2 regions of the Arthrobacter paludis genome follow, and region 1 is predicted to be linked to the other one. Evidence: riboswitches for the same ligand, from Rfam matches in the RefSeq annotation. Region 1 holds a riboswitch; the other holds the start of a gene.
The links. Region 1 has a riboswitch for glycine ahead of gcvP (aminomethyl-transferring glycine dehydrogenase). Riboswitches for the same ligand answer to the same signal wherever they lie in the genome.

Region 1 (15,540 bases):
GACGGGGCCCAGGCCCGCCTCGTAGGGGTTCGTGTCGCGGGAGAGCTCGTTGCCGTACAGCGGCATGCCGGCCTCCAGGCGCAGCGAGTCGCGGCTCGCCAGCCCACAGGGAACGAGGCCCTCGGAGCGCCCGGCGGAGAGCAGCGCCTCCCACAGGGACGCGGCCTGCTCGTGGCCCAGGTAAAGCTCGAAGCCGTCCTCGCCCGTGTAGCCGGTGCGCGCCGCCAGCACGTGCACGGGGGCCCCGGCCACGGTCAGCTCGATCGGCGCCGCGGCGTAGTAGGGCATGTCGCGCAGCGTGGCCTGGTGGCCGGCCGGGGCCAGCGGCAGCAGGATCCCCAGGGCGTTCGGGCCCTGGATCGCGACGAGGCTCGTCTCGGCGGTCTCGTCCGCGACGTCGACGTCGAACCCGGCGGCGCGCTCGCGCAGGGCCGCGACGACGGCGGGGGCGTTGCCCGCGTTGGGCACGACGAGGAACTCGGTCTCGCCCAACCGGTAGGTGATCAGGTCGTCGATGATCCCGCCGTCCTCGGCGCAGATCAGCGAGTACTTGGCCTTGCCCGGCTTGATGACGGCCAGGTTGCCCACCAGGGCGCGGTTCAGGAACCGGCCCGCGTCCGGGCCGGTCACGCGGACCTCGCCCATGTGGGACAGGTCGAACAGGCCGGCGGCCTCGCGGACGGCCTTGTGCTCGGCCAGCTCGGAGCCGTACTTCAGCGGCATGTCCCAGCCGCCGAAGTCGGTGAAGGACGCGCCCAGGCGGGCGTGCTCCTCGTACAGTGCGGTGCGCTGCGGCGCGCTCGTCTCGGTCACGGTGTGCCTCTCGGTCTGATCGGGGGCTAGTTCTCGAACGCCTCGGGGGCGGGGCAGGAGCAGATGAGGTTGCGGTCGCCGGCCGCCCCGTCGATCCGCCCCACCGGCGGGAAGTACTTGTCCTGGCGCAGCGACTTCACGGGGAAGGCGCCCTGCTCGCGGGTGTACGGGCGGTCCCAGTCGCTGTCGACGACGGCGGCCGCGCTGTGCGGGGCCCGGCGCAGCGGGGAGTCCTCCAGGGAGAAGTCCCCGGCGGCGACCTGGTCCATCTCGGCGCGGATCGCGGCCATGGCCTCGATGAAGCGGTCGATCTCGGCCAGGTCCTCGGACTCGGTCGGCTCGACCATCAGCGTCCCGGCGACCGGGAAGGACAGGGTCGGGGCGTGGAAGCCGAAGTCGATGAGGCGCTTGGCCACGTCCTCGGCGGTGACGCCGGTCTTCGCGGTGACCTCCCGCAGGTCCAGGATGCACTCGTGGGCCACGAGGCCGGCCTCGCCGGTGTAGAGGATCGGGAAGTGGGGCCCGAGCTTGGACGCGATGTAGTTCGCGGACAGCAGCGCGTGCTTGGTCGCCGACGTCAGGCCGTCCGCACCCATCATCGCGACGTACGCCCAGGAGATGGGCAGCACGCCGGCGGAGCCGTACGCGGTCGCGGCCACGGGGGTGCCCTCGCGGCCGTTGGACGGGCCGGCCGGGGAGCCGGGCAGGAACGGCACGAGGTGCTCGGCCACGGCCACCGGGCCGACGCCGGGGCCGCCGCCGCCGTGCGGGATGCAGAACGTCTTGTGCAGGTTCAGGTGGGACACGTCCCCGCCGAACCGGCCCGGCTGGGCCAGGCCGACCAGGGCGTTGAGGTTCGCGCCGTCGATGTAGACCTGGCCGCCGGCGGCGTGCACCTTCTCGCACACCTCCATGACGTCCGCGTCGTACACGCCGTGCGTGGACGGGTACGTGATCATGATCCCGGCCAGCGCGTCGCGGTGCGCCTCGATCTTGGCGTCGAGGTCCGCGGCGTCGATGGTCCCGTTCGGGGCGGTCTTGACGACGACGACCTTCAGCCCGGCCAGCACGGCGGAGGCCGCGTTGGTGCCGTGCGCGGACGCCGGGATCAGGCAGACGGTGCGCCCGGTGTCGCCGTTGGCGACGTGGTACTGGCGGATCGCCAGCAGGCCGGCGTACTCGCCCTGCGACCCGGCGTTGGGGGCGATGGAGACGCCCGCGTAGCCGGTGATGGCGCTCAGGCGCGACTCCAGGTCGTCGATGAGCGCGCGCCAGCCCTCGGTCTGGTGGTCGGGGGCGAACGGGTGGATCGACGCGAAGCCCGGCCAGGTGATGGCCTCCATCTCGGCGGTGGCGTTGAGCTTCATCGTGCACGAGCCCAGCGGGATCATGGTCCGGTCCAGCGCCAGGTCGCGGTCCGAGAGCTTGCGCAGGTAGCGCAGCATCTGGGTCTCGGAGCGGACGGAGTTGAAGATCGGGTGCGTCAGGTAGTCCGACGTGCGGGCCACCCCCTCGCCCAGGGCGTCCCCGGACAGGGCGGCCTCGGCGTCGGACACCTTCTCCTCGGCGGCGTCGACGCCAAAGGCGGCGGCGACGGCGGCCAGGTGCGCGGCGGTGGTCATCTCGTCGGTGGAGACGCCCACGGTGTCGGCGTCGACCAGGCGCACGTTGATGCCCGCCTCCTCGGCGGCGGAGACGACGGCGGCGGCGCGGCCGGGCACGGACGCGGTGACGGTGTCGAAGAAGGACCCGGCGGCCAGCTCCACCCCCGCGCCGGACAGCACGGCGGCCAGCGTCCGGGCGCGGCGGTGCACGCGCTGGGCGATCGCCTTCAGGCCGGCCGGGCCGTGGTAGACGGCGTACATGGAGGCGGTGACGGCGAGCAGGGCCTGCGCGGTGCAGATGTTGGAGGTGGCCTTCTCGCGGCGGATGTGCTGCTCGCGGGTCTGCAGGGCCAGGCGGTAGGACACGGCGCCGGCGTCGTCCTTGGACACGCCGACCAGGCGGCCCGGCAGCGAGCGCTCGAGGCCCTGGCGCACGGCCATGTAGGCGGCGTGCGGGCCGCCGAAGAACAGCGGGACGCCGAAGCGCTGGGTGTTGCCGACGGCGATGTCGGCGCCCTGCTCGCCCGGGGGGACGATCAGGGTCAGGGACAGGATGTCCGCGGCGACCGTCACCATGGCGCCGCGCTCCTTGGCGGCGGCGATGGTGGCCGAGTGGTCGACGACGGCGCCGTTGTCGCCCGGCTGCTGCAGGACGATCCCGGAGATCTCTCCCTCGGGCAGGCCGGCCGAGAGGTCCGCGACGACCAGCTCGAAGCCCAGGGCCTTGGCGCGGCCCTCGACGACGGCGATGGTCTGCGGGAAGAGGTTGGCGTCCAGGACGGTCTTGGCGTCGCCCTTGGCCTTGTTCGAGCGGCGCATCAGCAGGACGGCCTCGGCGACGGCGGACGCCTCGTCCAGCAGCGACGCGTTGGCGATCGGCAGGGCCGTCAGGTCCTGGACCATCGTCTGGAAGTTCAGCAGGGCCTCCAGCCGGCCCTGGGAGATCTCCGGCTGGTAGGGCGTGTAGGCCGTGTACCAGGCCGGGTCCTCGACGACGTTGCGCTTGATGACCGGCGGGGTGAACGTGTCGTAGTAGCCCTGGCCGATCATCTGCGTCTTGATCCGGTTCCGGTTGGCGAACGCGCGGAGCTCCTCGAGGACCTCGCCCTCGGACCGGGCGGCCGGCAACTCGAGCGGGCTCTCCTGGCGGATGCCCGCGGGGACGGCGGTGTCGACGAGCGCGTCCAGGCTGTCGTAGCCCAGCTCGCGCAGCATGGTCGCCGCTGCGTCGGAGTCGGGACCGATGTGGCGGTCGGCGAAGGTGGTCTCGGCGGTGGCGGTGCTGGCTGCTGTGGCGGTCATGAGGGGAACTCCAGGTCGTCTGCGGCACGGTGGGCATGCCGTAGGGGCTCGGTTCCTCCCCGACTCTGTCTGTGACCTGAGAGATTCCGCCCCGTCGGGCCGCTGGGGCCGCGCGGCGCTTTGCACCTTCGGTGAACCGCCCACGGCGACCGTCCGGGGACGGGCGCAGCGGTCGGCTGCTTTCCAGAGTTGCCTCTGCGCGGCGGTACGGGGGCCTGAGAGATTCCCGGGGAGGATTTGCTCCTACGGCGCCCGTCCATGGTGTGGACGGGACTCTCCCGCCGCATGTCATTGGCGTGTGCCCGGGTGGGCACGTGACCCATGCTACCGTCCCGGGCGGGCCGTGGCTATCCTGCGGCCGCGGGCACGGCGGCCGCGACGCTCGTCCCGCGCCCGGGCCCGGACTCGATGTTGACCACCCCGCCGCCCTCGCCGGCGGCGGCGCGCATGATCCGCAGCCCCAGCCCGCCCGGAGGCGTCGGCGCCCCGGGATCGAACCCGCGGCCGGCGTCGCGCACGTGCAGCATGACCCGGTGCCCGGCGGCCCCGAACAGCAGGTCCGCCGCGTCGGCGCCGGAGTGCCGTGCCGCGTTGGACAGTGCCTCCCGGGCGATCCGGTGGAACATCAGGGCCTGGGCGGGCCGCAGCGCGGGAACCTCCCGGAGGTCCAGGCGCACGGCGAAGCCCGCGGCCGAGTGCTCCGCGGCGAGGGCGACCAGCGACTCGGCGAGCAGGTCCGGGTCCATCCCCGGGGTCCGCAGGCCGCGCGAGACGTCGCCCAGGGAGCGCAGCGCGGAGTGCAGGGCGTTCCGGGCGTCGACCAGTCGGCCGCGCCGGGTGAGCCCGGCCCGGGCGTCCTCGGCCTCGAGCGCGTAGGAGACCCCCGCGAGCGACTGGATGATCTCCTGCTCCAGGCGCCGCACGGCGCGCGTCCGCTCGAGGTCCTCGGCCGCGCGGGCCTGGTGCCCGGCGTCACCGGAGCACGGGGCCACCATGGCGCCCTCCCCCGGCGGTGGCGGCGCGCCTCACGCGCCGGCCCCCGTGTGGTGCGCGGAGCCCAGGGACAGGACCGTGCCGCCGGGCCCCTCGAGGACGAGTTCGATGGCCCGGTCGGGAATCTCGTAGACGAACGTGGCCACGAGGCGCCCGCCCCGCTCCACGTCGGCCCGTTCCGGCCCGGTCCAGAGTGGATCGATCCGGCTGCCGCCGAGGACCCCGAGCCGGTACTCGTCGCTCTCGAATTCGAGCCCGTCCCCGTCGAGGGCGGTGAACTCGACGAGAACCCGGACGCGGTGGGCGCCTCCGGCGACCGGGGCGGCGAAGGCCGCCGGCGCCGGGTCGCCGGACGGGGGCAGCCATCCGTCGTCCAGCAACGGGATGATCGCGTCGATGCGGGCGACGCCGCCGTCGACCTCCACGGGGGTGCCCGGCGGTGGGCCGGCCGGGGCGGGATCACCGGCGAGCAACAGCGCCGCGGCGGTGCCGGCGGCTCCGGCCGCGGCGACCCCGGCGAGCGCGACGCGGGCGCGGCGTAAGCGGGTCCCGACCCGCGGGGGAAGGGGGCCGGGACCCGCAGCCTGTGGATCCACGGCCGAGGCTGCGTGGTGTTCCATGACCCAAGACTGGCCGCGGGACCATGGGAAAAGCTGGGTCGGGCGCCGGCCCGGTTCAGCGCCCGCGGTCCTGGCTCAGGGCCGGGAACATCCTCGGCGCCGGGGAAGGTCCGGTTCCGGTCTGGTCGAAGACGACGGACACGCTGGTCCCGCCCTCGGCGCGGGGCACGACCTCCGTGCGCCCGCCGGCGGTCGCGGCGATGTCGTGCATGATCCGCAGGCCCAAGTGCCCCCGCCGCTCGACCGGATCCGCGTCGATGCCCCGGCCGTCGTCCTCGATCGCCATGGCGGTCCCCTGCCCGCGGCGCGCGACGTCGATCCACACGTGGACCGCCCCGGCGTGCTTGGCGATGTTCACGAGCGCCTCCCGCGCGACGCGGTACAGCACCGTGGCCTGGTGCTGGTCCAGGCGCAGGTCCCGCCCGACGCGGACATCCACCTCGATGCCCCGTTCGGAGAGTGGCGCGCCGAGCCGGCAGAGGGCCTCGGGGAGGTCGTGCGGCTCGATCTGGGGCGCGTAGAGCGTCCCCGTGATGTCGCGCAGGGTGCGGACGCTGCGGCGGACGACGGCGCTGGCCGGCTCCGCGGGGGCCCGCCCGGCCGTCCGGCCGGTGGCGGGGAAGCCGGGCCGGGCCCCGTCGTCGTCGGCCTCCGCCGCCTCCAGCGCGTACCCGAGGCCCGCCAGGTCCTGGATGACGTCGTCGTGGATGTCCCGGGCGATCCGCGCCCGCTCCAGCTGGCCGGCGTCGACGGCGTGCTGCAGCGCCAGGCGGCGCTCCTCCTGGTGGAAGTGCACGCGCCGCGCCAGCCCCAGGGCGGGCAGCAGCTGGGCCAGCTGCAGGACCACCAGCGCGACGAGCAGGAGCGGCCCCGCCCCGGCCAGGACCTCGCTGCGGGTGCGGTCGACGACCTCGCCCGCGAAGTACGCCTCGAACAGGAGCGGCTCCCCCGTCGAGGCCTCCGACGCCACGTACACCTCCACGAGGCTGCCCTGGCCGGCCTCGAAGAGGTTCTCGACCTCGTTCTGCTCCTCGTAGGTGGCCTGGCCGCGCCCGCTGGCCAGGACCGCGCGGGCGTCCCCGCCGAGCTCGAACCGCTGGCCGATGAGGTCGGCCTCGTCGGAGTACAGGACCGTGCCGTCCCCGCCCCAGATCTTGATCCGGACCAGGTAGCTGCTGTCGACCCACGGGTCGAGGATCTGCCGGATCTCCGCGCGGGCCGCCGGATCGCCGCCGAGGAGCGACTGGTCGACGGCCGGCCCGAGCGCGTAGTCGGCGAGGCGCTGGGTGAGGCCCGTGACCTCCTCGAGGGCCAGGCGCTCGGCCGTGTGGTTGATCCACAGCACGCTCGGAACGGCAACGGCCACGAGGACCAGCAGGCCGGCGGCCAGGAAACGGCGGAGGGCCCGGGACACGGCCCGCCGGGCGTCGCCCTCCTCCTCCGGCCCGTCCACGCGGGGCAGGCTAGTCATGTCCGCGGCCGGGCAGCAGCCCGAGCTTGGCGGCGGTCGCCACCGCCTCCAGCTGGGAGTGGGCGTCGAGCTTCACGAGGATCGACTTCACGTACCCGCGCCCCGTGTTGGCGGTGATCCCGAGCCGGCGGCTGGCGGCGCGGACGTCGACGCCGTCGGCCAGCAGCCGCAGCACCTCCATCTCGCGCGGCGTCAGGCCGGCCGCCGCGGGCGCCGGCTGCCGCTGCCCGTGGCGGGGCAGGGCCAGCAGCGCGGGCGGCACGACCATGCTCCCCTGCTGGGCGTGCCGCAGCGTGTCCAGCATGGTCGCGAGCGAGCCGTCCTTCGGCAGGAAGCCGCAGATCCCGAGCGCCGCCGCCTCCTCCAGGGCCTCGGGCGACGGGTCCCCGGTGAGCATGATGATGCGCGTCGTGGGCCTTGCGGCGAGGATCCGGGCGGCGGCCTCCAGCCCGTCGCCGTCCGGCAGGTGGTAGTCCATGACCACGACGTCGGGCCCTCCCGCGAGGCAGCGTTCCACGCCGTCGTGGACGCTGGTCGCGATGTCGACGGACGCGACGTCCGGCTCCCGGTCCAACGCGCCCGCCAGCAGTTCGGCGAACGTCGTGTGGTCGTCGACGATCAGGATGTCCATGCGCGTCCCGTGGCGCGCGGTACTGGCTGTCATAGGGATCCCCCTCCGTTGGCACTCCCCCTGTGCGCGGTCCCCGCGGCGGCCCGTCCCCACGTGCCATCGCGTGGATCAAGTATCTCCGGAGGAGCCGCCCACGGCTAGGGTCCGGACTCCACGCGACGCGACGGCCCGGCACCCCCGGTGCCGGGCCGTCGCGTTCCATCCGTCAGGCGTGCTGGACCGCCCGCTCGAGATAGCGCCGCACCACCGCCTCCGCCTCGCGGACCGCGGCCCGGGCCGCCTGGTCGGCGGCCCCCTGCGCGGCCCCGTGCAGGGCCAGCAGCGCGGCGACGACGCCGGAGAACTCGTCGGACCCGCCGGCGGTCGCCTCGAGCATGCGCCGCTGGGCTCCCTGCAGCACCGGTCCGGGCGAGCATCCGAGCTCGGTGTCCAGGATGCGCCGGCACTGGTCGTAGGCCATGAGCCCCTCGACCGGGCGCCCGCCGCGCTCCAGCGCGTGGATCAGCGCGGTCCACGCCGATTCGTTGAGCCGGTCCTGGTCCAGGACGTGGCGCGCCCAGGCGACGGCCTCGTCGGTCAGTCCGATGCGGGTCGCGGTCTCCGAGGCCAGCAGCCGGGCGCCGGTCACGCGCGAGGCGTGGTAGTCGCGCTCCTGCGCGGCCCACTCCGGGAGCAGCTCGTCCTCGAGCAGCGGGGCCGACGCGAGCGCCAGGGCCTCGCACAGCTTCGCGTAGGCCTCGCTCGGAGCGCCGTGGCCGGCCGACCGGAGGAGCCCGTTGAACCGGTCGAGGTCCGTGTCGACCAGGCTCCGCTCCAGGTAGTAGCCGCCGTTGGCGGTGCGCAGCGGGCCCGCCTTGCCCTGGCCCGGCTGCAGGGCCCGGCGCAGGACGCTCACGTAGCTCTCGAGCGTTCCGATGGCCGCGGCCGGGGCGCTGCCGCCCCAGAGCAGTTCGACGAGCTCGCTCTTCGAGACGGGTGTCCCGAAGCGCACGACCAGGATCTCCAGGATCTGGCGCGCTTTCGGTCCCCCCAGGTCGGCGGCCGACAGGACGGCGTCCCCACGCCGCACCGCCAATCCGCCGAGAATGCTGATCCCCAATGCCTTGCCTGTCCCGACCGGCCACAGGCCGGACTGGACTCCCCCAATATCCATTGTTTCCCCCCTGATTGGATGAACCCATCCTGCGCTTCGCCCGGCGGCGGAGTCAGCCGTGTTTGGGGGGTGGGGGGATCCCGAGAACAGGGCCCCCTCATTGGGGGGTTGCGCTCCGCGGGCGCCGGTGCTTGGCCGTCGGCGTCGCTCGCCGCGCAGGTTCCCCCGCGATCCCAGCTTGCGACGTCGACCCTTGGGAAACCTTGTCCGGACCGGCCGCGGGACCGCATCGTCGCGGGCACCGCGTTGCCACAATCCGGGCCCGGCACCGGAGGGCCGCGGGCAGCGGAAGAGGGCCCCGGCTGGGGACTTCTGGGGCCCTCTTACCCCAGCCATCCTGCGGGGGGCACCTTGGTGAAAGCTTGCGCCCCCGCGGCCCGGCCGGGTCAGCCGACGGCTCCGCTGACGCCGAGCCACGTGCCGATCGCGTACGTCGTGCCGAGCGCCAGGACCCCGCCGGCCACGACCCGGGCGGTCGGCCGCAGCGGGCGGGCACCGCCGAGGAACGCGCCGAGCCACCCGGTCAGCGCAAGGGCGAGGACGACGGCGGCGAACGTCACCGGGACGCGGAGGGCCGGCGGGAGCAGGACCGCGGTCAGGAACGGCAGGGCGGCCCCGACCGTGAAGGCGAGGGCGGACGCCGCGGCGGCGTGCCACGGGCTGGCGACCTCCCCCTCGTCGAGTCCCAGCTCGGCGTCCAGGTGGGCGGCCAGGGCGTCGTGCTCGGTGAGCTCCACGGCCACGCGGCGGGCCGTGTCCGGCGCCAGCCCCTTGGCCTCGTAGAGCCCCGCGAGTTCCTCGAGCTCCTCCTGCGGCATGGTGCGCAGTTCGTGGCGCTCCTTGGCGATGAGGGCCCGCTGCGAGTCGGAGGAGCTGGAGACGGACACGTATTCGCCCAGCGCCATCGAGATCGCCCCGCCGACGGCGGCCGCGGTGCCCGCGGCCAGGATCGGGCCGGTGGCTTGGGTGGCGCCGGCGACGCCGACGACGACGGCCGCCACGGAGACGATGCCGTCGTTGGCCCCGAGGACACCGGCCCGCAGCCAGTTCAGCCGGACGGCCAGGCCGCCGGGCGCGTGTTCTTCTCCGGGATGCGCCGGCGTCGTCCACCCGTCCATGGCCCCAGTGAATCACCGCCGTGCGGCGGACCGCCAGCGCCGCCGCCCGCCCGGCCGCTACAGGCGGGTGTACCGGGGGTGCCGGGGCTGCAGGAGGTCGCCGGAGGAGGTCCCCGTGAGGCGGCGCTTGACCCACGGTGCGACGTGGTCCCGGGCCCAGCGGGCGTCGGCGAGCAGCCGGGCGGCGCGGCCGCGGGCGGGTGCGGCCTCGAGTTCGGGGGTGTCGATGGCGTGGTCGTGCCGCAGGACGTCCAGGACGCGGGCCGCCATGAGCGTGTGGCCGGGCACGCCCATGTGGAGGCGGTCCTCGGCCCAGTAGCGCCAGTCCTGGAATTCGCGCCAGCGCCAGTAGTCGGCGATCGCGCACCCCTGCGCGTCGGCGATCTCGCGGACCCACTCGTTGTAGATCGCGGTGCGTCCGCGCGTGCGTCCGAAGACCGCGGAGCCGGAGGAGTCGAACCCGGTGAACAGGACGACGGCGGCGCCCGCGTCCCGGAGCCGCGCGACCATGCCCGCGTACCCGTCCATCAGCCCGTCGATGTCGACGCTGGGCCGGAGGATGTCGTTGCCGCCCGCGTAGACGGTGACCAGCGTGGGCCGCAGCGCCAGCGCGGGCTCGAGCTGCTCGTCGATGACCTGCCGGATCTTCTTGCCGCGGATCGCCAGGTTGGCGTACCCCCAGCCGTCGTCGGCCGCGCACAGCTGTTCGGCAACGCGGTCGGCCCAGCCGCGGACCCCGTTCGGGCGGGAGGGGTCCGGGTCGCCGACCCCCTCGGTGAACGAATCCCCCAGGGCCACATACCGTTTCGCGAATTCCACGCCGACAGCCTAGGGCACGCCGCGGGTCAGGCCCGCCGCAGGAGCCCCTCGCCGAGGACGTGCGGCAGGGAGAGCGTCCGGTACCCCTCGGAGTCGAACAGCACGGTGAGCCGGTCGTCGTCGACCCCCATGACCACGCCGCCGCCCCATTCCGCGTGCTCGACGCGGCTCTGCAGCGGGAAGTCGCCGTCGTCCGCCGTGAGGTCCTCGGCGGTGCCCGCCCGGCAGCGGTCGCAGTGGCCGCAGACATCCTCGAGCCCCTCGCCGAAGTAGGCCAGCAGGTACTGGCGCCGGCATCCGTCGGTCTCGGCGTAGCCGCGCATCATCCCGATGCGCGACTCGTCGATCCGCTCGAGCGTCTCGGCCGTCTCCAGGGCCGCCGCGACGGAGGCCCCCAGGCCACGGTCCCGGCCGGCCTCCACGCCGTGGCGGCCGGTTCGGGCCAGCCCCGCCGACTCGAGGAGGTTCACGACGCCCATGGTCCGGCGGGCGGGCAGGTCGACGGCCCGGCGGAGGGCGGCCAGGCGCACCGGGCCGTCGGCGCGCCGCAGCGCCTTGAGCACGGTGCGGAGGTCGTCCTCGCGGGCGGGGTGGGACGCGAAGAAGCTGCGCAGCCCGAGGTCCTCCGCGCGGTAGTGGAGCTCCGCGGTGGCCGGGTCGCCGTCGCGGCCGGCCCGCCCGATCTCCTGGTAGTAGCTGTCCAGCGAGTCGGGGATGTCGGCGTGCAGGACGAAGCGGACGTCGGGCTTGTCGATGCCCATGCCGAAGGCGCTGGTGGCGACGACGACGTCGAGCCCGCCGTCCTGGAACGCGTCGTGGACGGCGGCCCGGTCCGCGGCGCGCATCCCGGCGTGGTAGGCCTCGGCCCGCAGCCCCCGCTCGGCAAGCCGGGCCGCGTACGCCTCCGTGTCCCGGCGCCGCGCCACGTAGACCAGGCCCGGGGACCCGAGTCCGGCCGCCCGCTCGACGACCGCGTCCTCCTTGGCGGCGCGGTCCTCGTGCCGGCGGACCTCGAGGAACAGGTTGGGCCGGTCGAAGCCGAGGACCACGGTCTCCGGGTCGCGCAGGCCGAGCCGCTCGGCGATCTCCTCCCGCGTCCGGATGGACGCCGTCGCCGTCAGGGCGACGGCGGGCGGGTCGCCGAGCCTGTGGCGGGCCGCGCCCAACCGCAGGTAGTCCGGCCGGAAGTCGTGGCCCCAGGCGGAGACGCAATGGGCCTCGTCCACGACGAACAGCGACGGGGCGGCCGCGCGGACCCGCTCCACGACCTCGTCCTTGGCGAGCTGCTCCGGGGCGAGGAAGAGGAAGGCCGCGGTTCCGGCCTCGACGGCCTCCCACGCCGCGCGCACCTGGCGGGCGCCGAGGGACGAGTTCACGGCGACGGCGCGCGCCCCGCCGGGGAGGGCGTCGAGGTCGTCCAGCTGGTCGGCCTGGAGCGCGATGAGCGGGGAGACGACGACGGCGAGGCCGCCGCGGGCCAGGGCCGCCAGCTGGTACACGGCGGACTTCCCGTGGCCCGTCGGCATCACGGCGAGCACGTCCCGGCCGGCGACCGCGGCGGCGATGGCCTGCTCCTGGCCGGGCCGGGGCTCCTCCCAGCCGAAGGTCTCCCGGGCGATCCGGCGCCAGTCCGCGGCGGGGACGGCCGGCGCCGGACGGGCCGGCGCTTCGGTGTCGGTCGCTGGCTCCACGCGGGCTCCCTCGTTCAGGCGTCGATGTGCCGCCACCCTATCCGTGGCCCGTGTCGGCGGGAATCCGCACCGGGACGGGGCCGTGCGCCGGCACCCCGCGCGTGGGTTTGCCAGGCCGCCGCCCGGCGGGTCCCGCCGGGAAGGAACCTGGAGCGGGCTTTCGCTGGGGGCGAAGGCACCGCGTGTCGCGAGCCGTTTCACAGAGACCGCTCAGACTCGTTGGGAAGGGTGGGAGCGTCCCCAACGAAAGGACACCTGTGGACATCCGCACCGCCGTCTTCGCGTCCGTGGCCTCGGCCGGACTCGTCGTGGCCGGGTGGGCCGGCTCCCCGGCACCCCTCGAGCGCCACGCCTCGACGGTCCCGGCCCCGTTCGCCGCCCCGGGCACCGCGCTGCCGGGGCCACGCGCGGGAACCACCGCGACGGCGGCGCCGTCCGACGCGCCGTCGGCCCTGCCCGCGGCCGGAGCCGGGCCGGACGAGGCGGGCGGGCTCTCGCCCGCGGACCCGTCCGACCTGGTCTCGGGCGCGCCCGTCCAGCTGGCCGGCGGGGCGGGCTACGCCCCGTCCGCCTACCCGGGGACGCTGCAGTCGCTCCTCGACGCGGTCCACGCGTGACCGCCGTGCCGGAGGCGGAGCCCGACGCGGAGGAGCACCTCCCGGTCCCGCCCCTCGCGACCAGGACGCTGGAGGCCGCCGGGACGGTGGTCTCCGTCGTCGCGCCGGTGGAGCCCGGCGAGCTCGAGGCGGCCGTCCAGGCCGTGCACCGGGTGTTCACGGAGACGCTGGCGCGGGCCGCCCCGCCGGAGGGGCTCGAGCGTCCCTGGGCCCTGGCGACGGCCGGCGAGGCCCTGCTCCGGATGGACCTGCGGCACTGGGGGGTGAACGCGGACGGCGACGTCCTCTGCTCGGGCTCGCCCGCGCCCGGGCAGCCGGACCCGGGCGACGGCGGCTACGGCACCCCGTTCTATGGCGTGCCGTGGCGGGCCGGGGTGACCTCCCCGGACGACCCGTCCCGGCTGCTCGCCGACGTGCCTCTGGCCGGGACGCCCGGGTTCACGGGGGCGCTGGCCACGCTCGCGCGGCGCGTTCCCCCGGGGGCGGCTCCGGCCGGGAAGCCCGGACTCCGCCAGGTCACGGTCGCGGGCCCCGGCGTGCTGGACGCGCACCGGCTCGCGGCCCGCATCCTGGCGGGCGGCCCCGTGCCCGACGGGGCGCCGGTGCTGGCCGTCGGAGTGGACGGCCGGGTCCTGGCGTCCGCCGCATGGCCGCGGGGCCGCGGCGGGGCCGGGCCCATCCTCGGCTAGCGTCCCGGGGGCGGGCGACGCCCGGCCGGCGCTAGGCGTCGAGCAGGGCCCGGCGCACGGCGACGGTCAGCCGCTGCCCGCGCGACCCCGTCCCGGAGGGCTCGGGCCGGGCCGGCACGTACCCGAAGGCCGTCCCGTAGGCCGGGTCCGCAAACGCCAGGGACGCGTTGGCGCCGTCGTGCCCGTACGCGTGGGCGGAGCCGAAGTCGTTGCGGGGCTGGGACTTCATGAACACGACGCCGAACGCCCCGGTCAGCCCGTTCGAGCGGTCGATCCCGAAGACCTGCTCCTGCGCCAGGGCGGCCCGGGCCCCCTCGGACAGGACCGGCGTCCCGGCGCCGCCGCCGTCCCCGTCGGCCAGCCCGGTCGAGACCGCCGCGTACAGGCGGGCGAGGCCCTCCGCGCTCGCGACGCCGCCGACGGCGGCGAGCCCGGCCTCGCGTACGGCCCGGACGTTGGGCAGTTCGAAGAGGTCGCGGGTCGGCCCGTCCGGGCCCTCGAAGCCGGCCGTCGAGTTCAGGGCGAGCCCGGCGTGGCCGAACGGATCCACGAAGCCGGCCTCCTGCGCCGCGGGCGCCGGAAGGACGGCGCGGAAACGGTGCTCGAGCTCCCCGGGCAGGCCGAGGTAGGCGTCGATGGCGTGCGGCGCGCGGACCCGACGCTCGAAGAGGTCCTGGACGGTCTCGCCCGCCGTGCGCCGGGTGAGCTCCTCGATGAAGACGCCCAGCGACAGGGCGTGGTACTGGTGGGCGGCCCCGGCCCTCCACAGCGGCGCGGAGGCCCCGAGGATGCGGGCGGCCAGCCGGGAGTCGGCGTACTCCTCGAGGGTGAGCCCGCCGTCGGCGCCGGGCAGGCCCGCCTGGTGGCTGAGGAGCTGCCTCACCGTGGTGAGGTCCTTCCCGCGGACCGCGAAGTCCGGCCAGTAGGCGGCCACGGGCGCGTCGAGGTCCAGGACCCCGTTGTCGAGGAGGATGCCGACCGCGACGGCGGCCATGCCCTTGCTGCAGGAGAAGACGCCGGTCAGCGAGTCGAGGTCCGCATGCGGCCCGACCGAGACGTCCACGACGCGGCTGCCCAGGTGGTACACGGCCAGCTGGGCCGAGTAGTCCGGGTCCTCCTCCGCGAACGAGCGCAGGAGCTCGGCGACGGGCGCGAAGCGCGGGTGGACGGTCTCGGTCCGCGGGGCGGTGGGCTGGGTCTGCGTCACGCGGCCAGTGTACGGGCCGGGGTGCCGGCCGCGGGCGGCTGTGGAGGGCCGCCGGGGCCTACCGCTCCGGCGTCTCCTGGCGGAAGCGCAGGCGCCACCGGCCGCCGTCGCGGCTCCAGAGGGAGCCGACGGCGGCGGTGCCGCCCGGGGCGCGGAGGCGGTAGGCCAGCTGGATGGTGTCGGGACCCAGCACGTCGGCGCCCAGCAGCTCGAACCCGTACCCCGGCGCCGGGGCGGCGGGCAGCGGGGCGACGTCGTCGCCGTCGGCGTCGTCGGGGACCGGCTCGGGGTCGGCGTCCAGGCGCGACCCGGCGGCGAGCAGCGCGATCGCGGTGTCGCGGTCGCGGAGCGCGCCGTCGGGGCCGAGCTCGCGGTAGGCCGGGTGGAGCAGGTACTCGAGTTGGCTGACCTCCCCGCGCACCGCGGGCTCGAGCAGCTCGCGCTCGAGGGTCGCGACGGTGTCGACGTCCGCGTTGCCGGTCCCCGTCTCCCGCAGGTCCTCCAGGTCGCTGAAGAGGTCCGGCTGGGGCGGGGCGGCCGCCGCCGTCCGGCGGGGGGCGGCCGCGGAAGCGGCGGGGACCGCCGCCCCCTCGGTGGCGCGGACGGCGGCGCCGGCGTCCGTCGCGGCGCCGGGGTAGCCGGGCCCGGCGTCGACGGCCCGGCCGCCCTGGAACGCCGTGGCGGCGGCGCGGGCCCGCGCGTCGGCGGCCTCGTTGAGGTCGTGCCCGGCGTGGCCGCGGACCCACTCGAACGTGTACTCGCGGCCCTTGAGCTCGGAGTCGATCTGCTTGAGGAGGTCGACGTTGAGCACC
Region 2 (15,540 bases), on a different contig from region 1:
TCGAAGCGCTCGAGGGCCTTCTTGGACTTGTAGGTGATCTGGCCGGGGCTATGGCCGGGGGCGTACTCGAGCAGCTCACCGGCCAGGCGCGACCGGGATAGGGCGACGTCGCTGGCCTCCTGGTGGGCGGCGTCGATGGCCAGACCAGCGGCGAGCTCGGGGTCCAGATCAGTGTCTCCGGGAACGGTGACCGGGCGGGGCTCGATCCGGCGCAGTTGGGCCGCGATGGCCTGGGCCTGCTCGACCCCGATGCGCCCGGCCCGCAGCTCGCGGAGCACATCGGGGGCGTCGTGCAGGGCGAGGGACTCGTTCAGCATCCGGGAGCCGGTCTCGGGGGAAACCGCGCAGACCTGGGCGACGACGTGGGACGCGGCCTCGCCCCCGGAGTTGGAGAGCAGCCGGCCGGCCGCATACGAGATCTCCATGCCCTGGCGACGGCCGCGGCGGTCCATGCGGGGCTCGCGGAGTTCCTCGCAGGCGCCCCGGACATCCCGCAGGGCCTCCAGCTTGATGGACGCGGCGTACCGGGCCAGCGCCTCGGCGTGGTGCAGCCGGGTGGCCGCCGGCGCAGCAGGCGCCAGGGGCACCAGTTCCCACCCCTCGAGCCGCACCACACCCTCGTGATCCATACCTCCATTCTCCCCGAACCCACCGACAGAATGGGAACACACGCCCTACTGTGGATAACCAGTCCGGAGAATATCCGAAGAGAAGTTCTAGGAGATGCGGGGTGGGGCCGGAACGGACCGCCCCTACACCCCGTAGTGCTTGCGCAGCTGGTCGATCTCGTCGTCGCTCAAGGCCTCCCGCGGGGCCACGTGCGGAGCGTGCTTGATGGTGTCCGCATCGAACGCCAGGATCAGGTCCTCCACGTACTGGCCCTCGCCGAGGCGCGCGCCGGCCAGCGGCACCACGCGCTCCTTCGTCTCGAACAGGCCGATCGCGACGCTGACCCAGCCCGGGTGGCCCTGCGGGTCGAGGAACACGGTGGAGACCTTGCCGAGCTTGCCCTGGTTCTTGTCCCAAGCCATCGCCGACTGCAGCTGGTGCAGCTCCGGCAGGTCCGGGATGTCCATCGGATGGTTCTGTGCGGTCATGGCGCCTCTTTCCCTCGTCCGGTCTCCAAGGGCGGAAACGTGCCTCGTTCCCGCACGCCCGACGCTAGCCGCGCGTCCGCCGGCGGCCAAGGGGTGCGGACCAAGGGCGCACTGGCGAGCCGCGGGCGGGGGCGAGGACGACGGCGGCGCCGCCGTCGTCATCAAGCGTCACGCAAGCCGAAGCGTGACGCCGCGTGACGCCACGGACGGGCCGGCCGGGGCGTCCCGGACGCCCCGTGTGACGCGCGGTGACGGCCGATGACGGCGGCGGCCCGCGCATGACGCGGGCGCTACCGGCCGCCGGGCGCCGGGCCCTAGCGTCGCTGGAACCAACCGCAGCCGCGAAAGGACGCCATGACCGCCACCACCGAGACCCGCACGCCCTCCTACGAGGACCTCGCGGCCCCGTTCCGCCCGATCTTCGCCCGTCTCGCCGCCGGGGCCTCGGAGCGGGACCACACGCGCGAGTTGCCGCGCGAGGGCATCCGCGAGCTGGCCGCGGCCGGATTCGGCGCCGTGCGGATCCCGGCCGGCCACGGCGGCGCCGGGGCCACGCTGCCGCAGCTGTTCGCCCTGCTGACCGAGCTGGCCGCCGCCGATCCGAACGCGGCCCAGGCCCTGCGCTCGCACTTCGCGTTTGTGGAGGACCGCCTGGTCGCCGCCCCGGGCCCGGACCGCGACGCCTGGCTGGCCCGCTTCGTGGCCGGCGAACTCGTCGGCAACGGCTGGACGGAGATCGGCGCCGTCGCCCTGGGCGACGTCGCCACCAAGGTCACCCCGGACGGCTCCGGGGGGTTCGTCGTCGACGGCACGAAGTACTACTCGACCGGAACGATCTTCGCCGACTGGATCGACGTCTACGCCGAGCGGACGGACACCGGCCGGCGGGTCATCGCGGCCGTCTCCACGCACCAGGACGGCGTCGAGCGCTCCGACGACTGGGACGGCTTCGGCCAGCGGACCACCGGAACCGGCACGACGGTGTTCACCGGGGCCGCGGTGGCCGAGGAGCACCTCATCGACTTCGACACCCGCTTCAAGTACCAGACGGCCTTCTACCAGACCGTGTTGCTCGCCGTCCTGGCCGGTGCCGTCCGCGGGGCCGAGCGCGACTTCGCCGACGAGCTCGCCGCCCGCAAGCGCACCTTCAGCCACGGCGCCGCGGAGGTGGCCCGCGAGGACCCGCAGCTGCTGCAGGTGATCGGCGAGGTGCACGCGGCCGGGTTCGCCGGGGAGGCGATCGTGGCCCGCGCGGCCGAATCGCTCCAGGCCGCCCACGACGCGGCGCTCGCCCTGCGGGCCGGCACGCTCACGCTGTCCGCGGAGGAGGGCGTCAACGACGAGGCCGAGCAAGCCACCGCCGCCGGGCAGGCGGCCCTCACCCCGCTGGCCGTCAACGCCATCTCGCACGCCTTCGACGCCCTCGCCGCCTCCGCGACGTCCGTGTCCAAGAACCTCGACCGGCACTGGCGCAACGCCCGCACCGCCGGGAACCACAACCCGTGGGTCTTCAAGGCGCGGCTGCTGGGCGACCTGGCCGTGAACGGGACGCCGCTGCCGCGCGTGTGGGCGATCGGGGCGACGACGGCGTAGCGCCCGGCGGGGGCGCCGGCCGTGGGCGCCGGACCGCCGGGCGGCGTTGGGGGACGACGGCGGCGGGCGCCGGGAACGACGTCGGCGGGGCCGGTCCGGGAAGAACGTCCCGGGCCGGCCCCGCCGATGGTGGTGCTGCCTGGTCCTAGGTGCGCGGCGGGACGGTCCCGCCGGCCCGGCCGGAACCGGCCGGGGGAACGGGGCCGCGGCCCGCGGAGCCGGACGTGGCCTGCTCCTTTTCGGCCTCGGTCTCGACGCGGTTGAGCGCCTTGTCCCAGCGGCCCTGCATCGGCTTGATGAGGCCGCCGCCGACGCCGACGACGATCACGCCCACGATGGCGGCGAGGACCGCGATCAACAGCGGCGTGGTGACGGTCGTGGCGATGCCGATCTGGTTCAGCGCCGCCACGATGCCCAGGAAGACGATCGCGACGTAGGCGATGTTCGCGACCGGCCGGGCGTAGCTGCGGGCACCGAGGACGCCGAGGATCATCTCCTTCACCGCGTTCGCGATGGCGAACACGATGACGATGATGATGACGGCGACGAACAGGCGCGGCAGGAACGCGACGATCTGGTTGATGAGGTCGCTGATGGGGTTCGGCCCGAACGCGCCGAACGCGAGCTGCAGGACGAACAGCATGATCGCGTAGTAGACGATCTTCACGACGATCGTGCTCACGGTCATGCTGCTGCCGGCGAAGAAGCGGTTCAGCCCGCCCTTGTCGGCGATCCGCTCGAAGTTGACGGCGTCCAATAGTTTCGCCATCAGCTTGGCGATGACCTTGGCGATCAGCCAGCCGATGAGAAGGATGACAAGGAACAGGACCAACTGCGGAACGAAGTTCGCGATGTTGGTCCACGTGGTGGACAGTGCTTCGGTCATGGTTCGAGCTCCTTAGCAAGCCGGGGGGATGCTTCGCAGGGGTTGTCGCTCGTGGGCCGCGGGTACGGACCACCCATTTCGGTGTTGACCTCCTCGAATATGGTGATGACACTCGTCCTACCACCGTGTAATACACCCCGTCTAGGGCTTTCCTGTTTTTGTCATCACGGGTGCCATGCCCCCGCGCTGGCCGTCACCCCGGGAAGGGGGCGTTGGGCACGTCGCCGATGCCGTCGTCGTCCTCGTCGCCGTAGGCCTGCTCCGCCAGCTCGTTCGCGCGTTCCGGGTCCCCGTGGACGGGGATGTCTGCCTCGGTCACCGGCTCGCGGTCGCCGGCGTCCCCGAGCTGCTGGCCGCCCTCGGTCTCCTCGGGGTCGAAGCCCTCGTTCTCGGTCGTCATGGCCTACCTCCTGGTCGTGGGGTGCAGATGGGGCCACCGTAGGGGCGCCGGCCGGATCGGCCAACCGCGGCCGGAGCGGGACCGGCCCGGGGACGCCGAAGGGGTGGGACCACGCGGGTCCCACCCCTGGGATGCCGGGGAACGGAGGGTGTTCCCGCAGCGTCCGGCTAGACGCCGGCGGTGACGTCCTCGCGGCGGTGCCCCGCGGCGGCCTCCCACTCCTGCTCGACGCGGGCGCGGTGCAGCTCGCGCATGGCGGCGTGCTCGGGGTTGCGGCGCACGGACAGGTAGCCGAGGCCCAGCCCGATGAACCACAGCGGCGTGAACAGCAGGGCCAAGAACGTGTCCGGCTGGGTGGTCAGCGCCCACACGATGAACCCGAAGAACGCGAGCACCACGAACGGCATGAACGTGCCGCCGGGCATCTTGAAGGTGCTGGCCGCGTGCACCTGCGGCCGGCGCCGGCGGTACACGATGTAGCTGACGAGGATGATCGACCAGACGAACATGAAACACAGCGCCGAGATCGTCGTGACCAGCGTGAAGGCCGCCGCGACGCCGCCCTCCGCGTAGAGCAGGACCACGCCGGCGAGCAGGAACATGCAGGAGAACAGCAGGGCGTTGCGGGGCACGCCGCGGCCGGAGAGCTTGCCGAACCGCTTGGGGGCGTCGCCCTCGAGGGCCAGGCCGTAGATCATGCGGGACGTGGAGTAGATGCCCGAGTTCGCGCTGGAGGTCGCGGAGGTCAGCACCACGAAGTTCACGACGCCGGCCGCGCCGGCCAGGCCCGCCAGGGCGAACATGCCCACGAACGGGGACGCGTCGGCGCTGAAAGACGTCCACGGCTCGACGGCCATGAGGATGATCAGGGCGCCCACGTAGAACAGCAGGACGCGGATCGGGATGGCGTTGACGGCCCGTGGCAGCGTCTTCTCCGGGTCCTTGGTCTCGGCGGCGGTCGTGCCGACCAGCTCGATGCCAACGAAGGCGAACACGGCGATCTGGAAGCCGGCGACGAAGCCCATGAAGCCGGTCGGGAACATGCCGCCGTGGGCCCACAGGTTGGAGAAGGACGCGGTGGCCCCGTCGTGCTGGAAGCTGGTGATGATCATGACCAGGCCGACGACAATCAGCGCGAGGATGGCCACGATCTTGATGAGCGCGAACCAGAACTCGGTCTCGCCGAACGCCTTGACGGTGGGCAGGTTCAGGGCGACGAGCAGGACGATGCAGGCCAGCGCCGGGAGCCACAGGGGCAGGTCGGGCCACCAGAAGGCCACGTAGTGGGAGATCGCGACGACGTCGGCGATGCCGGTGACGACCCAGCAGAACCAGTAGGTCCAGCCGGTGAAGAACGCCGCCCAGGGGCCGAGGATGTCCCCGGCGAAGTCGCCGAAGTTCTTGTAGTTCGTGTTGCTCAGCAGCAGCTCGCCCATCGCGCGCATGACGAAGAAGAGCATGAAGCCGATGATCATGTAGACGAAGATGACCGCCGGGCCGGCCGCGGAGATCGTCTTGCCGGAGCCCATGAACAGGCCGGTGCCGATGGCGCCGCCGATCGCGATGAGCTGGATGTGGCGGTTGGAGAGCCCGCGTTCCAGGTGTGGGGGCTGCGAAGTGGACATGCGTGTATCCCGCTTTCAGGTGGTGGTCTCGGCGGCCCGGCCCGGTGTCGGGCGTGCGGCTGCCTGGGCGTCAGAGGGCGTGGGATGCCCGCCCGGTCGCCCCGGTGGGGAAGGGGTGGCGCCTCGGGCGCCCGGTGGCCAGACTCAAGGGGAACTCCGAATCCGCGCGGTCCGCCGCGCTGCCGTCGTGTTCCTCCCCCTCTGTTTGGGAGACCTGAGAGTTTCGCCCCGCGGGGCTTGCTCCGTCGGTGAGCGCATGGGCGCTGCTTTCCAGAGGTGCCTGTTCCGCGGCGGTACGGGGGCCTGAGAGTTTCCTGGGGAGGAGTTGCTCCTACGGCGCCCGCCCTTGGCATGGACGGGTCTCTCCCGCCACGGGTTGTCGGCCGGCATCGCGTGATGCCAGCCACAGGCTAGAGGGCGGCGGTACGCCTGCGCAAAGCGCGCCGCCCCGGACGCGTCACGGACCGGTCTTGATCCGCACCGCCGACCAGACGTCCCCGAGCGAGACGTTCGCGTTCAGGGTGTGCCCGCGCTCCTGGAGCAGGGCCCAGATGCTGTCCCGGTTGATGTCCGCCCGGTTGCCCTTCGGGTACGCGATCCAGGCCGCGCGGCAGGAGAGCAGGGACGGCAGGTGCTCGGCCAGCAGCGCCTCGAGGGCGGCGCGGCTGGTCGCGAAGACGACGGCGGCCTCGGCGCCCCCGGCGTCGTTGGTCACGCGGGCGCCCTCCGGCAGTTCGCCCAGCAGGGCGTGCTCGGCCGCGGAGCCGCCGGCGAGGAACACCTGGTCCTTGGGCTTGACCAGCAGCTTCTGCGCCACGGTCTTCGGCGCGGGCGTCTTCTCCTCGGGCGTGTCCTCCACGGGGCCTCCTTCAGGCGGTGTCGTTGCTACCAGCCTAGTGATCCGCCGGTCCGGAACACGACCGTGGCGCCGGGCGACAGCGTCCGGGGGACCGTCCCCGCCCGGGCGCCGCCGTCGTCGTCCGTCCCCGCGGCGAACAGCACCTCGCCCGCCTCGCCGGGCCACGGTACGTCGGCGGGGCGGTCGCCCAGGTGGGCCGCGACGACGACGCCGCCGCGGCGGAACCACACCCACCCGGCCTCGGGGTCGTGCTCGACGGCGTCCGGCCAGCGGTTGCCGCGCAGGTCCGGCTCGCTGCGGCGCAGCCGCAGCAGGGTGCGGTACGCCTCCAGCATCCGCTCGTGGTCCCCGGTGGCGGCCTCGGCCCAGTCCAGGGCCGAGCGCCGGAACGTCTCCGGGTCCTGGGGGTCGGGGACGACGGCGGGGTCCCAGCCCATCCGCTCGAACTCCCGGAGCCGGCCCTCGGCGGTGGCCTTCCCCAGGTCCGGCTCCGGGTGGGACGTGAAGAACTGCCACGGCGTGGACGCGGCGAACTCCTCGCCCATGAACAGCATGGGCGTGAACGGGGACAGGATCGTCAGGGCCGCGGCCTGCGCGAGCCGCCCGAAGCCGAGCGTCGCCGGGAGCCGGTCGCCGGCGGCCCGGTTGCCGATCTGGTCGTGGTTCTGCGCGCAGACGACCAGGGCGTGCGGCCCAACGGCGACGCGGTCGATCGGCCGGCCGTGGCTGCGGCCGCGGAACGAGGACCACGTGCCGTCGTGGTAGAAGCCGTCCGCGAGGACCTTGGCGAGCGCCCCCGGGTGGGCGAAGTCGGTGTAGTAGCCGCCGTCCTCGCCGGTGAGGTTCGCGTGGACGGCGTGGTGGAAGTCGTCGCTCCACTGCCCGGCCAGGCCGTAGCCGCCCGCGGCCCGGCCCGTGATGAGCCGGGGGTTGTTCATATCCGACTCCGCGACCAGGAACAGGTTCCGGCCGGTCCGCGCGGCGAGCGCGTCCACAGCGGTCGCCAGCTCCTCGAGCAGGTGCACGGCCCGCTCGTCCCGGAACGCGTGCACCGCGTCGAGGCGCAGCCCGTCCACGTGCATGTCCCGCAGCCACATCAGCGCGTTCTCGACGATGAACCGCCGGACCTCGTCCGAGCCGGCCCGGTCCAGGTTCACCGAGTCGCCCCACGTGTTCGCGTCGCCCTGGGTCAGGTAGGGGCCGAAGCGGGGCAGGTAGTTGCCGCTGGGGCCGAGGTGGTTGTAGACGACGTCCTGGACCACGCCCAGGCCGGCCGCGTGCGCGGCGTCCACGAAGCGCTGGTAGGCGGCCGGCCCGCCGTACCCCTCGTGCACCGCGTACCAGGCCACGCCGTCGTAGCCCCAGTTGTGGGTCCCGTTGAAGCCGTTCACCGGCAGCAGCTCCACGTGCGTGACGCCCAGGTCCACGAGGTACGGCAGGCGTCCCGCGGCCGCGTCCAGCGTGCCCTCGGGCGTGAACGTGCCGACGTGCAGCTCGTAGATCGCGCCGCCGTCCAGGCCAGGCGATGACCAGCCGGCGTCGGCCCACGCGTGCGCGGCGGGATCGAAGGTCCGGGACAGCCCGTGGACGCCGTCCGGCTGGCGCCGCGAGCGCGGGTCCGGCAGGGCAGTGGCGTCGCCGTCGAGCAGGTACCCGTAGTCGGTCTCCCCGTCCGGGACGGGCCCCGCGGGGAGCCACCAGCCGGCGCCGTCGCGCTCCATCGGCACCCGCGCGCCGCCAGCCAGCAGCTCCACGCGCTCCGGCACGGGCGCCCAGACGGCGAAGCGGTACCCGGGGGCCGCGTCGTCCCCGCGGCCGGCGTCCGCCGCGCTCACGCGTCCCCCCGGACCAGCAGGGCTACGGGGTAGTCGGCGAAGGCGTCGGCGGCGGCGATCCGGCCGTCGCTCTCCAGCACGCGGCCCGTCAGGGCGTCGGTGTACGCGCCGGGCGCCAGCACCGCCACCGTGTCCCGCCAGCCGCCCGCCTCGGCGAGCCCGAGGGGCAGCCGGGTGACCAGCGTGACGGCGCCGCCGCGGTCGAAGCCGAACAGGTGGGGGGCCGCGGGGCCGCGGGTCGCGACGGCCGCGTAGCCGGTGAACAGCTCGGGCCGGTCCCGGCGCAGCCGCAGCGCCCGCGCCACGAGCAGCAGCTTTGCCTTGCCGTCCGCGTCGAGCCGCGGGGGCGCCGCGTCCACTTCGGCCAGGACGGCGCGGCGGCGCTCGAAGTCGACGCTGCGCCGGTTGTCCGGGTCCACGAGCGAGCGGTCCCACAGCCCCGTGCCCTGGTACACGTCCGGGACGCCCGGCATCGTCAGCTGCACGAGCTTCGCGCCCAGCGAGTTGGACCAGCCCGCCGGGCGGATGCGCTCGACGAGGTCCTCGAGGACGCGCACGACCTCCGGGTCGTCGTAGGCGGCGTCGACGGCGGCGTGCAGCTGGGCCTCGAACTCCGGATCCGGGTTGGTCCACGTGGTGCTCGACGCGGCCTCCCGGGAGGCCTTCTCCGCGTACGCGTGGCAGCGCTCCCGGCTCACCGGGTAGGCGCCGACGGCGGCCTGCCACAGCAGCTCCGCGAACTCCGGGTCGTTGAAGTTCGCGAGCCGCTCGAGGGTCCGCAGCGAGCGGGCCCAGAGGTCCGGGCACTCGGCGAGCACGTGGATGCGCGCCCGGGTGTCCTCGCTGCGCTTCGTGTCGTGCGTGGACAGCGTCGTCATCGACGCGGGCCGCTCGAGGTCGCGCAGCATGAGGCGCCGGTGCACCTCGAACGGGTCGAGCGCGAACTCCGTCGGATCCGCGCCGACCTCGTTCAGGGAGGTCAGGCGGTTGTAGCGGTAGAAGGCCGTGTCCTCCACGCCCTTGGCCATGACCATGCCGGAGGTCTGCTGGAAGCGCACCGCCAGCTCCGTGCGCCCCGTCCCGCCCTCGGGCCAGAGCAGGGGCACCAGCACCCCGATCGCCGCGGCCAGGTCCGGCCGGTGGATGGAGGCGGCGATGGCGGCCTCGCGCAGGTGGTGCCGCCCGTGCGGCAGGTACGTGCGGTAGACCGGGAAGCAGGCCAGCAACTCCGCGAGCGCGTCCGCGGCGGTGTCCTTGTCCAGGCCCGCGTCGGCCGGGACGAGCCGGGCCAGGCGCAGCACCTCGGAGCGGAGGAGCCCGTCCGCGATGGCGCGCTTCGTCTGGTGGATCAGCGGCTGGTAGCGCTCGGTCGGCACGACGTCGGAGAGCGTCTCCCGTCCGGCCGGGTCCACGAAGAGCCGGTCCACCGTCGCCAGCGCGTCGTACCCGGTGGTGCCGGAGCACGCCCAGTCCGGGGGCAGCGATTCGTCACCCTCGAGGATCTTCTCCACGAGCACGTACGCGCCCCCGGTGAGCTCGCGCAGCCGGGCCAGGTAGCCGGCCGGGTCGGCCAGGCCGTCCGGGTGGTCCACCCGCAGCCCGTCGACGAGCCCCTCGTCGAACCAGCTCTTGATCTGGGCGTGCGTCTCGTCGAACACCCAGTCCACCTCGACGCGCACCCCCGCCAGCGTGGTGACGCCGAAGAACCGCCGGTAGTTCAGCTCCGCGTCGGCGCGGCGCCACGAGACGAGCTCGTAGTGCTGCCGGTCGTGCACCGTGCGCGGATCGTCCCCGAGGGCCGCCGTGCCCGGGGCGGTCGGAAAGGCGCGCTCGTAGTAGTGCAGCTCGATGCCGCCGCCGTCGCCCTCCGCCAGCTTCAGGGCGTCGAGCTCGCCGTCGCCGTCGCCCAGCATGGGCAGCCTGATGCGGCCGCCGCCCGCGTCCCAGTCGACGTCGAACGCCTCCGCGTAGCGGCTGGTGCGGCCGCCGCGCAGCAGCTCCCACCACCAGCGGTTGGCGCGCGGCGTCGCGACGCCCACGTGGTTCGGGACGATGTCCACCAGGATCCCCAGGCCGGCCTCGCGGCAGGCCGCGGACAGCGCCTCGAGCCCGGCCCGGCCGCCGCGCGCCGGATCGACCGTGCTGGGGTCGACGACGTCGTAGCCGTGGTCCGAGCCCGCCTCCGCCGTGAGGATTGGCGAGAGGTAGACCCAGTCCGCGCCGAGGTCCCGCAGGTAGGGGACCAGGGCGGCCGCGTCGTAGAGCGTGAACGACGGCCGGATCTGGAGCCGGTACGTGGAGCGGGGGATTCTCATTGCTGTGTCTCCCTGGTCTTGGCGCCCGCCAGGGCGGCGAGCGACGCGGCGACGGTGTGGTCGACCTCCGGCGGGGCCTCCTCGTGGGCGCGGAGCACGACCAGAGAACGGGCCTTGACGCACAGCTCCCCGCCCGCCTTGACCTCGCCCGAGTCCGCGTACTCCCCGGCGGTGTCGATCACGTGGTCCCAGACCTTGCCGTACTCCGGCCCGGGCAGCGTGAAGTCGACGTCCTCGTGGTGGGCGTTGAAGAAGAGCAGGAAGTTCCGGTCCACGACCCGGTTCCCGCGCGCGTCCCGGCCACGGATCCCGTCGCCGTTGAGGAACACGCCCAGCGACACGGACACGTCCGCGTCCCAGTCCTCGGGCTCCATGGGGGAGCCGTCCGCGCGCAGCCACTCGATGTCCGGCAGCCCCTCGCCGGCGCCGCGCTTGACCGGGCGCCCGTCGAAGAAGACCCGGCGGCGGAACGTCGGGTGCTCGGCGCGCAGCCGGCAGACCGCGGCCGTGAACTCCTCCAGCGGCGCGTCCGTCTCCTCCCAGTGGATCCAGGTCAGCTCCGAGTCCTGGGCGTACGTGTTGTTGTTGCCGTTCTGGGTCCGGCCCAGCTCGTCGCCGTGGGAGATCATCGGCACGCCCTGGCTCAGGAGCAGGGTCGCGAGGAAGTTGCGCTGTTGGCGGGCGCGCAGGGCCAAGACGCCGGCGTCGTCGGTCTCGCCCTCCGCCCCGCAGTTCCAGGACCGGTTGTGGGACTCCCCGTCGCGGTTGTCCTCGCCGTTGGCCTCGTTGTGCTTGTCGTTGTAGGAGACCAGGTCCCGCAGCGTGAAGCCGTCGTGCGCGGTGATGAAGTTGATCGAGGAGTAGGGGCGGCGTCCGGAGTTCTCGTACAGGTCGGCCGAGCCGGTCAGCCGGGCCGCGAACTCGCCGAGCGTGGAGGGCTCGCCGCGCCAGAAGTCCCGCATCGTGTCCCGGTACTTGCCGTTCCACTCCGTCCACTGCGGCGGGAAGTTGCCGACCTGGTAGCCGCCCGGGCCGATGTCCCACGGCTCGGCGATCAGCTTGCACTGCGAGACCACGGGGTCCTGCTGGATGAGCTCGAAGAAGGTGGAGAGCTTGTCCACGTCGTAGAACTCGCGGGCCAGCGTGGAGGCCAGGTCGAAGCGGAACCCGTCGACGTGCATCTCCGTCGCCCAGTAGCGCAGCGAGTCCATGAGCAGCTGCAGCGAGTGCGGGCTGCGCACGTTCAGCGAGTTCCCGGTGCCCGTGTAGTCCGTGTAGTAGCGGCGGTCGTCCTCCTCGAGCCGGTAGTAGGACTCGTTGTCGATCCCGCGGAACGACAGCGTCGGGCCGAGGTGGTTGCCCTCCGCCGTGTGGTTGTAGACGACGTCCAGGATCACCTCGATGCCGGCCAGGTGCAGCTGGCGGACCATCGCCTTGAACTCCTGGACCTGCTGGCCCTGGTCGCCCGTGGAGCAGTACGCGTTGTGCGGGGCGAAGAAGCCGATCGTGTTGTAGCCCCAGTAGTTGGACAGGCCCTGGTCCTGCAGCGTCGAGTCGTTGACGAACTGGTGCACGGGCATCAGCTCGAGCGCCGTGACCCCCAGCTTCTGCAGGTGGGCGATCACCGACGGGTGCGCCACGCCGGCGTACGTGCCGCGCTGCTCCTCCGGCACGTCCGGGTGCAACTGCGTCAGTCCCTTGACGTGCGCCTCGTAGATCACGGACTGGTGGTAGGGGATCTTGGGCTTGCGGTCTCCGTCCCAGTCGAAGAACGGGCTGACGACGACGCCGAGCATCATGTGCTCCCCGGAGTCATCGTCGTTGTGGGAGTCCTCGTCGCCGAAGTTGTAGCTGAACAGGGCCTGGTCCCAGTCGATCTCGCCGTGGACGGCCTTCGCGTACGGGTCCAGCAGGAGCTTGTTCGGGTTGCAGCGCTGGCCCTGGGCGGGGTCGTAGGGGCCGTGGACGCGGTAGCCGTAGCGCTGTCCGGGGATCACCTGGGGGAGGTAGCAGTGCCAGATGTAGCCGTCGACCTCCCGCAGCTCCACCCTCGTCTCGGTGCCGTCGTCGTCGAACAGGCAGAGCTCGACCTTCTCGGCCGCCTCGCTGAACAGCGCGAAGTTCGTGCCGTTGCCGTCGTACGTGGCTCCCAGGGGGTAGGCGTCTCCGGGCCAAACTTCCATGTGCGCTCCTGTTTCGTCGGGGCCATTGGTCAGCGGGACCACACTCGGGTCCCGTGGCTTGGTCCACACACTAGACGCAGACGGCCCGAATCCCGCCCTGTCTCGGTGGCCGGCGGGGGAGCGGGGCGTGAACGGGGGACGACGGCGGCGCCCCCGCGCGCGCCGGAGGCCCAGGCCCCGGCCGGACCGGCCGGAACGCCCGGAAGGAGCTGCGGATTTGCGGCGCGGACAGGCCCCGGAACCCGATGGTGGATGCGTCCCGGACCCGGCCCTGCCGCGGCGTCCGGCTAGTTGACCGAGACGTCCCGCCGGGCGTGGTCGTAGGCGAAGCGGACCGGGCCGCCGGCGTGCTCGAACTCGCTGTTGGCTCCGTCCGGCACGCCGAAGGCCCCGTAGTTCTCCGTCCACGAGCGGTTCAGGGCGACCTTGAACGCGTAGCGACCCGCGGGCAGTTCCGCGCCGAGCTTCCAGAGCCCGTCCACGGCGTCGAAAGACATCTGTGCCTCGTCCAGGGCGGGGTTCCAGTCGCCGTGGCCCTTGGCCAGGGAATAGAAGTCGCCCGGCAGGGCCACCGCCTCCGGCTGGCCGGGGAAACGCGCCGGGGCCGGGGCGGCCGGCGCCGAAACGGCAGCCGAGGCCGCCTTCCTCGCGGACGGCTTGGCTGCGGCCTTCTTCGCTGACGGCTTGGCGTCAGTGGTCCGTGTCTGGGCTCCTGCCTCGGCCGGTGCTGACTTGGGCGGGGCCGCCTTCGCGGCGCTCTTCGTCGGGGCGGGGGTCCCCGAGGCGAGGGCCCCGGCGAGCGCCTCCGCTGTGCCGAACGCGGCCCGGGCGCGCTGCCCCTCGTCGGTGATCGACCAGCCGGCGCGGGACTTGGCGATCCAGCCGGCCTTCACGAGGCGGGCCGTTGCCGTGTTGAGGCTGCGGTGGCCGCGGGTGACGCCGGCGCTGAGCGGCTCGGCCTCGGTGGCGGTCTGCGGGACACGGTCGAGGGCGGCGGCGAGGACGTCCGCCGCGCCGAGCCGCTGCCCGGGCAGGTCGGCGAGGATGTCGAGTACGGCCTTGAGTCGGAGGTCGGTGTTCACGCGGGTCATGGCGCTCCTTGGTCGTGGGTTCCCGCGACGATCCTTGCCGAACGGGAGCCGGACACGCCAGAGCCGCCGGTCGTTGACCTCGGCCCCGTGCGCGCCCCCGCCCACGCCGCTCCGCAACGGCCCTGATCGGAGGCGGCTCGGCCGTGCGCGGGCAGCCGGGCCGGACCGGCGCGGTGCCGGTCCGGCCCGGTGCGTGACGCTCCATGACGGACGCCGCGCGACGCTCCACGACGGACGCCGCGCGACGGCCCGGCCGCGGGGCGCGGTTCCCCTACGCCGCGTGCGCCAGCGGGGCGGCCGCGGCCACGGCCAGGGAGCCGTCGGCCACCGTGACGCGCACGGTCCCGCCCGGGACGAGCTCCCCGGCGACCAGGAGGTCCGCCACGGCGTCGTCCAGTTCGCGCTGGATGACGCGGCGCAGCGGGCGGGCGCCGAACTCCGGCTCGTGGCCGGCCTCGGCGATCCACGCGACCGCGGCGTCGTCGACGTCCAGCCCGTAGCCCTGGGCGGCCAGCCGCTCCGCGGTGCGGCGCAGCTGCAGCCGCACGATCTCGGCCAGCTGCCCGGGCTCGAGCTTGCGGAATAGGACGGTCTCGTCGATCCGGTTCAGGAACTCGGGGCGCATGACCTCGCGCAGGCGGCCCATGACCTTGGCCCGCAGCTCGCGCTCGGACCCGGCCGCGTCCCCGGCCGCGAACCCGAGCGGGGCGCCGCGGCTGGCCAGGAACTCGGAGCCGAGGTTGCTGGTCATGATGACCACCGTGTTCCGGAAGTCGACGGTGCGGCCCTGCCCGTCGGTCAGGCGCCCGTCGTCGAGCACCTGCAGCAGCAGGTTGAACACGTCCGGGTGCGCCTTCTCGACCTCGTCCAGCAGGACGACGGAGTAGGGGCGGCGCCGCACGCGTTCGGTCAGCTGCCCGGCCTCGTCGTAGCCGACGTACCCCGGAGGGGCGCCGACCAGGCGCGAGACCGTGTGGCGCTCGCCGAACTCGCTCATGTCCACCCGGACCATCGCCGACTCGTCCCCGAACAGGGACGCCGCGAGCGCCTTGGCCAGCTCCGTCTTGCCGACGCCCGTCGGGCCCAGGAACAGGAAGCTGCCCACGGGACGGCCCTCGTCGCCGAGGCCGGTGCGCGAACGGCGGACCGCCTTGGCGACGGCGGCGACGGCGTCGTCCTGTCCGACCACGCGCCCGTGCAGCTCCTCCTCGAGGCGGGCGAGGCGGGACTTCTCGTCCTCGGTCAGGCGCGCGGCGGGGATCCCCGTGGCCCGCGCGATCACGTCCGCGATCTCGGCCTCGCCGACCGTGGGGCCCGTGGCCGCGCCGCCGTCGTCCGCCCCGGCGCCCTCGAGCCGGGCGGCGACGCGCGCGAGCTCGTCGCGCAGCTCGCCGGCACGCTCGTAGTCCTCGCCGGCGACGGCGTCGTTCTTCTCCGCCTCCAGCTCGGCCAGCCGCGCCCGCAGGGCCGCCGTGTCCACCACGGGCCCGCGCGCCAGGCTCAGCCGGGCGCCGGCCTGGTCGATGAGGTCGATCGCCTTGTCCGGCAGGTGCCGGTCCGTGACGTAGCGGGCGGAGAGCTCGACGGCGGCGCGGATCGCCTCCGGCGCGTACTCCACGCCGTGGTGCTCCGCGTAGCGGTCCTTGAGCCCGTCGA

Region 2: it holds a riboswitch for glycine, as region 1 does, so the genes downstream of both, cycA (D-serine/D-alanine/glycine transporter) here and gcvP (aminomethyl-transferring glycine dehydrogenase) in region 1, are expected to answer to the same signal.

The regions. Positions count from the first base shown of each region.
Region 1 is NZ_JBXAEW010000001.1:151,889-167,428, forward strand. Features, by position in the region: gene gcvT (glycine cleavage system aminomethyltransferase GcvT) at 1-813, opposite strand, end outside; gene gcvP (aminomethyl-transferring glycine dehydrogenase) at 840-3,719, opposite strand; glycine riboswitch at 3,913-4,010, opposite strand; gene AC1Q5D_RS00795 (sensor histidine kinase) at 4,067-4,714, opposite strand; gene AC1Q5D_RS00800 (hypothetical protein) at 4,745-5,332, opposite strand; gene AC1Q5D_RS00805 (sensor histidine kinase) at 5,388-6,803, opposite strand; gene AC1Q5D_RS00810 (response regulator) at 6,796-7,467, opposite strand; gene AC1Q5D_RS00815 (AfsR/SARP family transcriptional regulator) at 7,640-8,533, opposite strand; gene AC1Q5D_RS00820 (VIT1/CCC1 transporter family protein) at 8,974-9,705, opposite strand; gene AC1Q5D_RS00825 (SGNH/GDSL hydrolase family protein) at 9,763-10,524, opposite strand; gene AC1Q5D_RS00830 (RecQ family ATP-dependent DNA helicase) at 10,551-12,215, opposite strand; gene AC1Q5D_RS00835 (hypothetical protein) at 12,473-12,832, shown strand; gene AC1Q5D_RS00840 (hypothetical protein) at 12,829-13,521, shown strand; gene AC1Q5D_RS00845 (serine hydrolase domain-containing protein) at 13,553-14,728, opposite strand; gene AC1Q5D_RS00850 (RNase H family protein) at 14,787-15,540, opposite strand, start outside.
Region 2 is NZ_JBXAEW010000014.1:54,786-70,325, reverse strand. Features, by position in the region: gene AC1Q5D_RS12970 (HNH endonuclease signature motif containing protein) at 1-629, opposite strand, end outside; gene AC1Q5D_RS12965 (PRC-barrel domain-containing protein) at 753-1,097, opposite strand; gene AC1Q5D_RS12960 (acyl-CoA dehydrogenase family protein) at 1,452-2,690, shown strand; gene AC1Q5D_RS12955 (mechanosensitive ion channel family protein) at 2,836-3,576, opposite strand; gene AC1Q5D_RS12950 (hypothetical protein) at 3,770-3,976, opposite strand; gene cycA (D-serine/D-alanine/glycine transporter) at 4,144-5,601, opposite strand; glycine riboswitch at 5,793-5,882, opposite strand; glycine riboswitch at 5,883-5,980, opposite strand; gene AC1Q5D_RS12940 (DUF3052 family protein) at 6,059-6,460, opposite strand; gene treZ (malto-oligosyltrehalose trehalohydrolase) at 6,487-8,295, opposite strand; gene treY (malto-oligosyltrehalose synthase) at 8,292-10,610, opposite strand; gene glgX (glycogen debranching protein GlgX) at 10,607-12,793, opposite strand; gene AC1Q5D_RS12920 (pullulanase X25 domain-containing protein) at 13,081-13,884, opposite strand; gene AC1Q5D_RS12915 (ATP-dependent Clp protease ATP-binding subunit) at 14,156-15,540, opposite strand, start outside.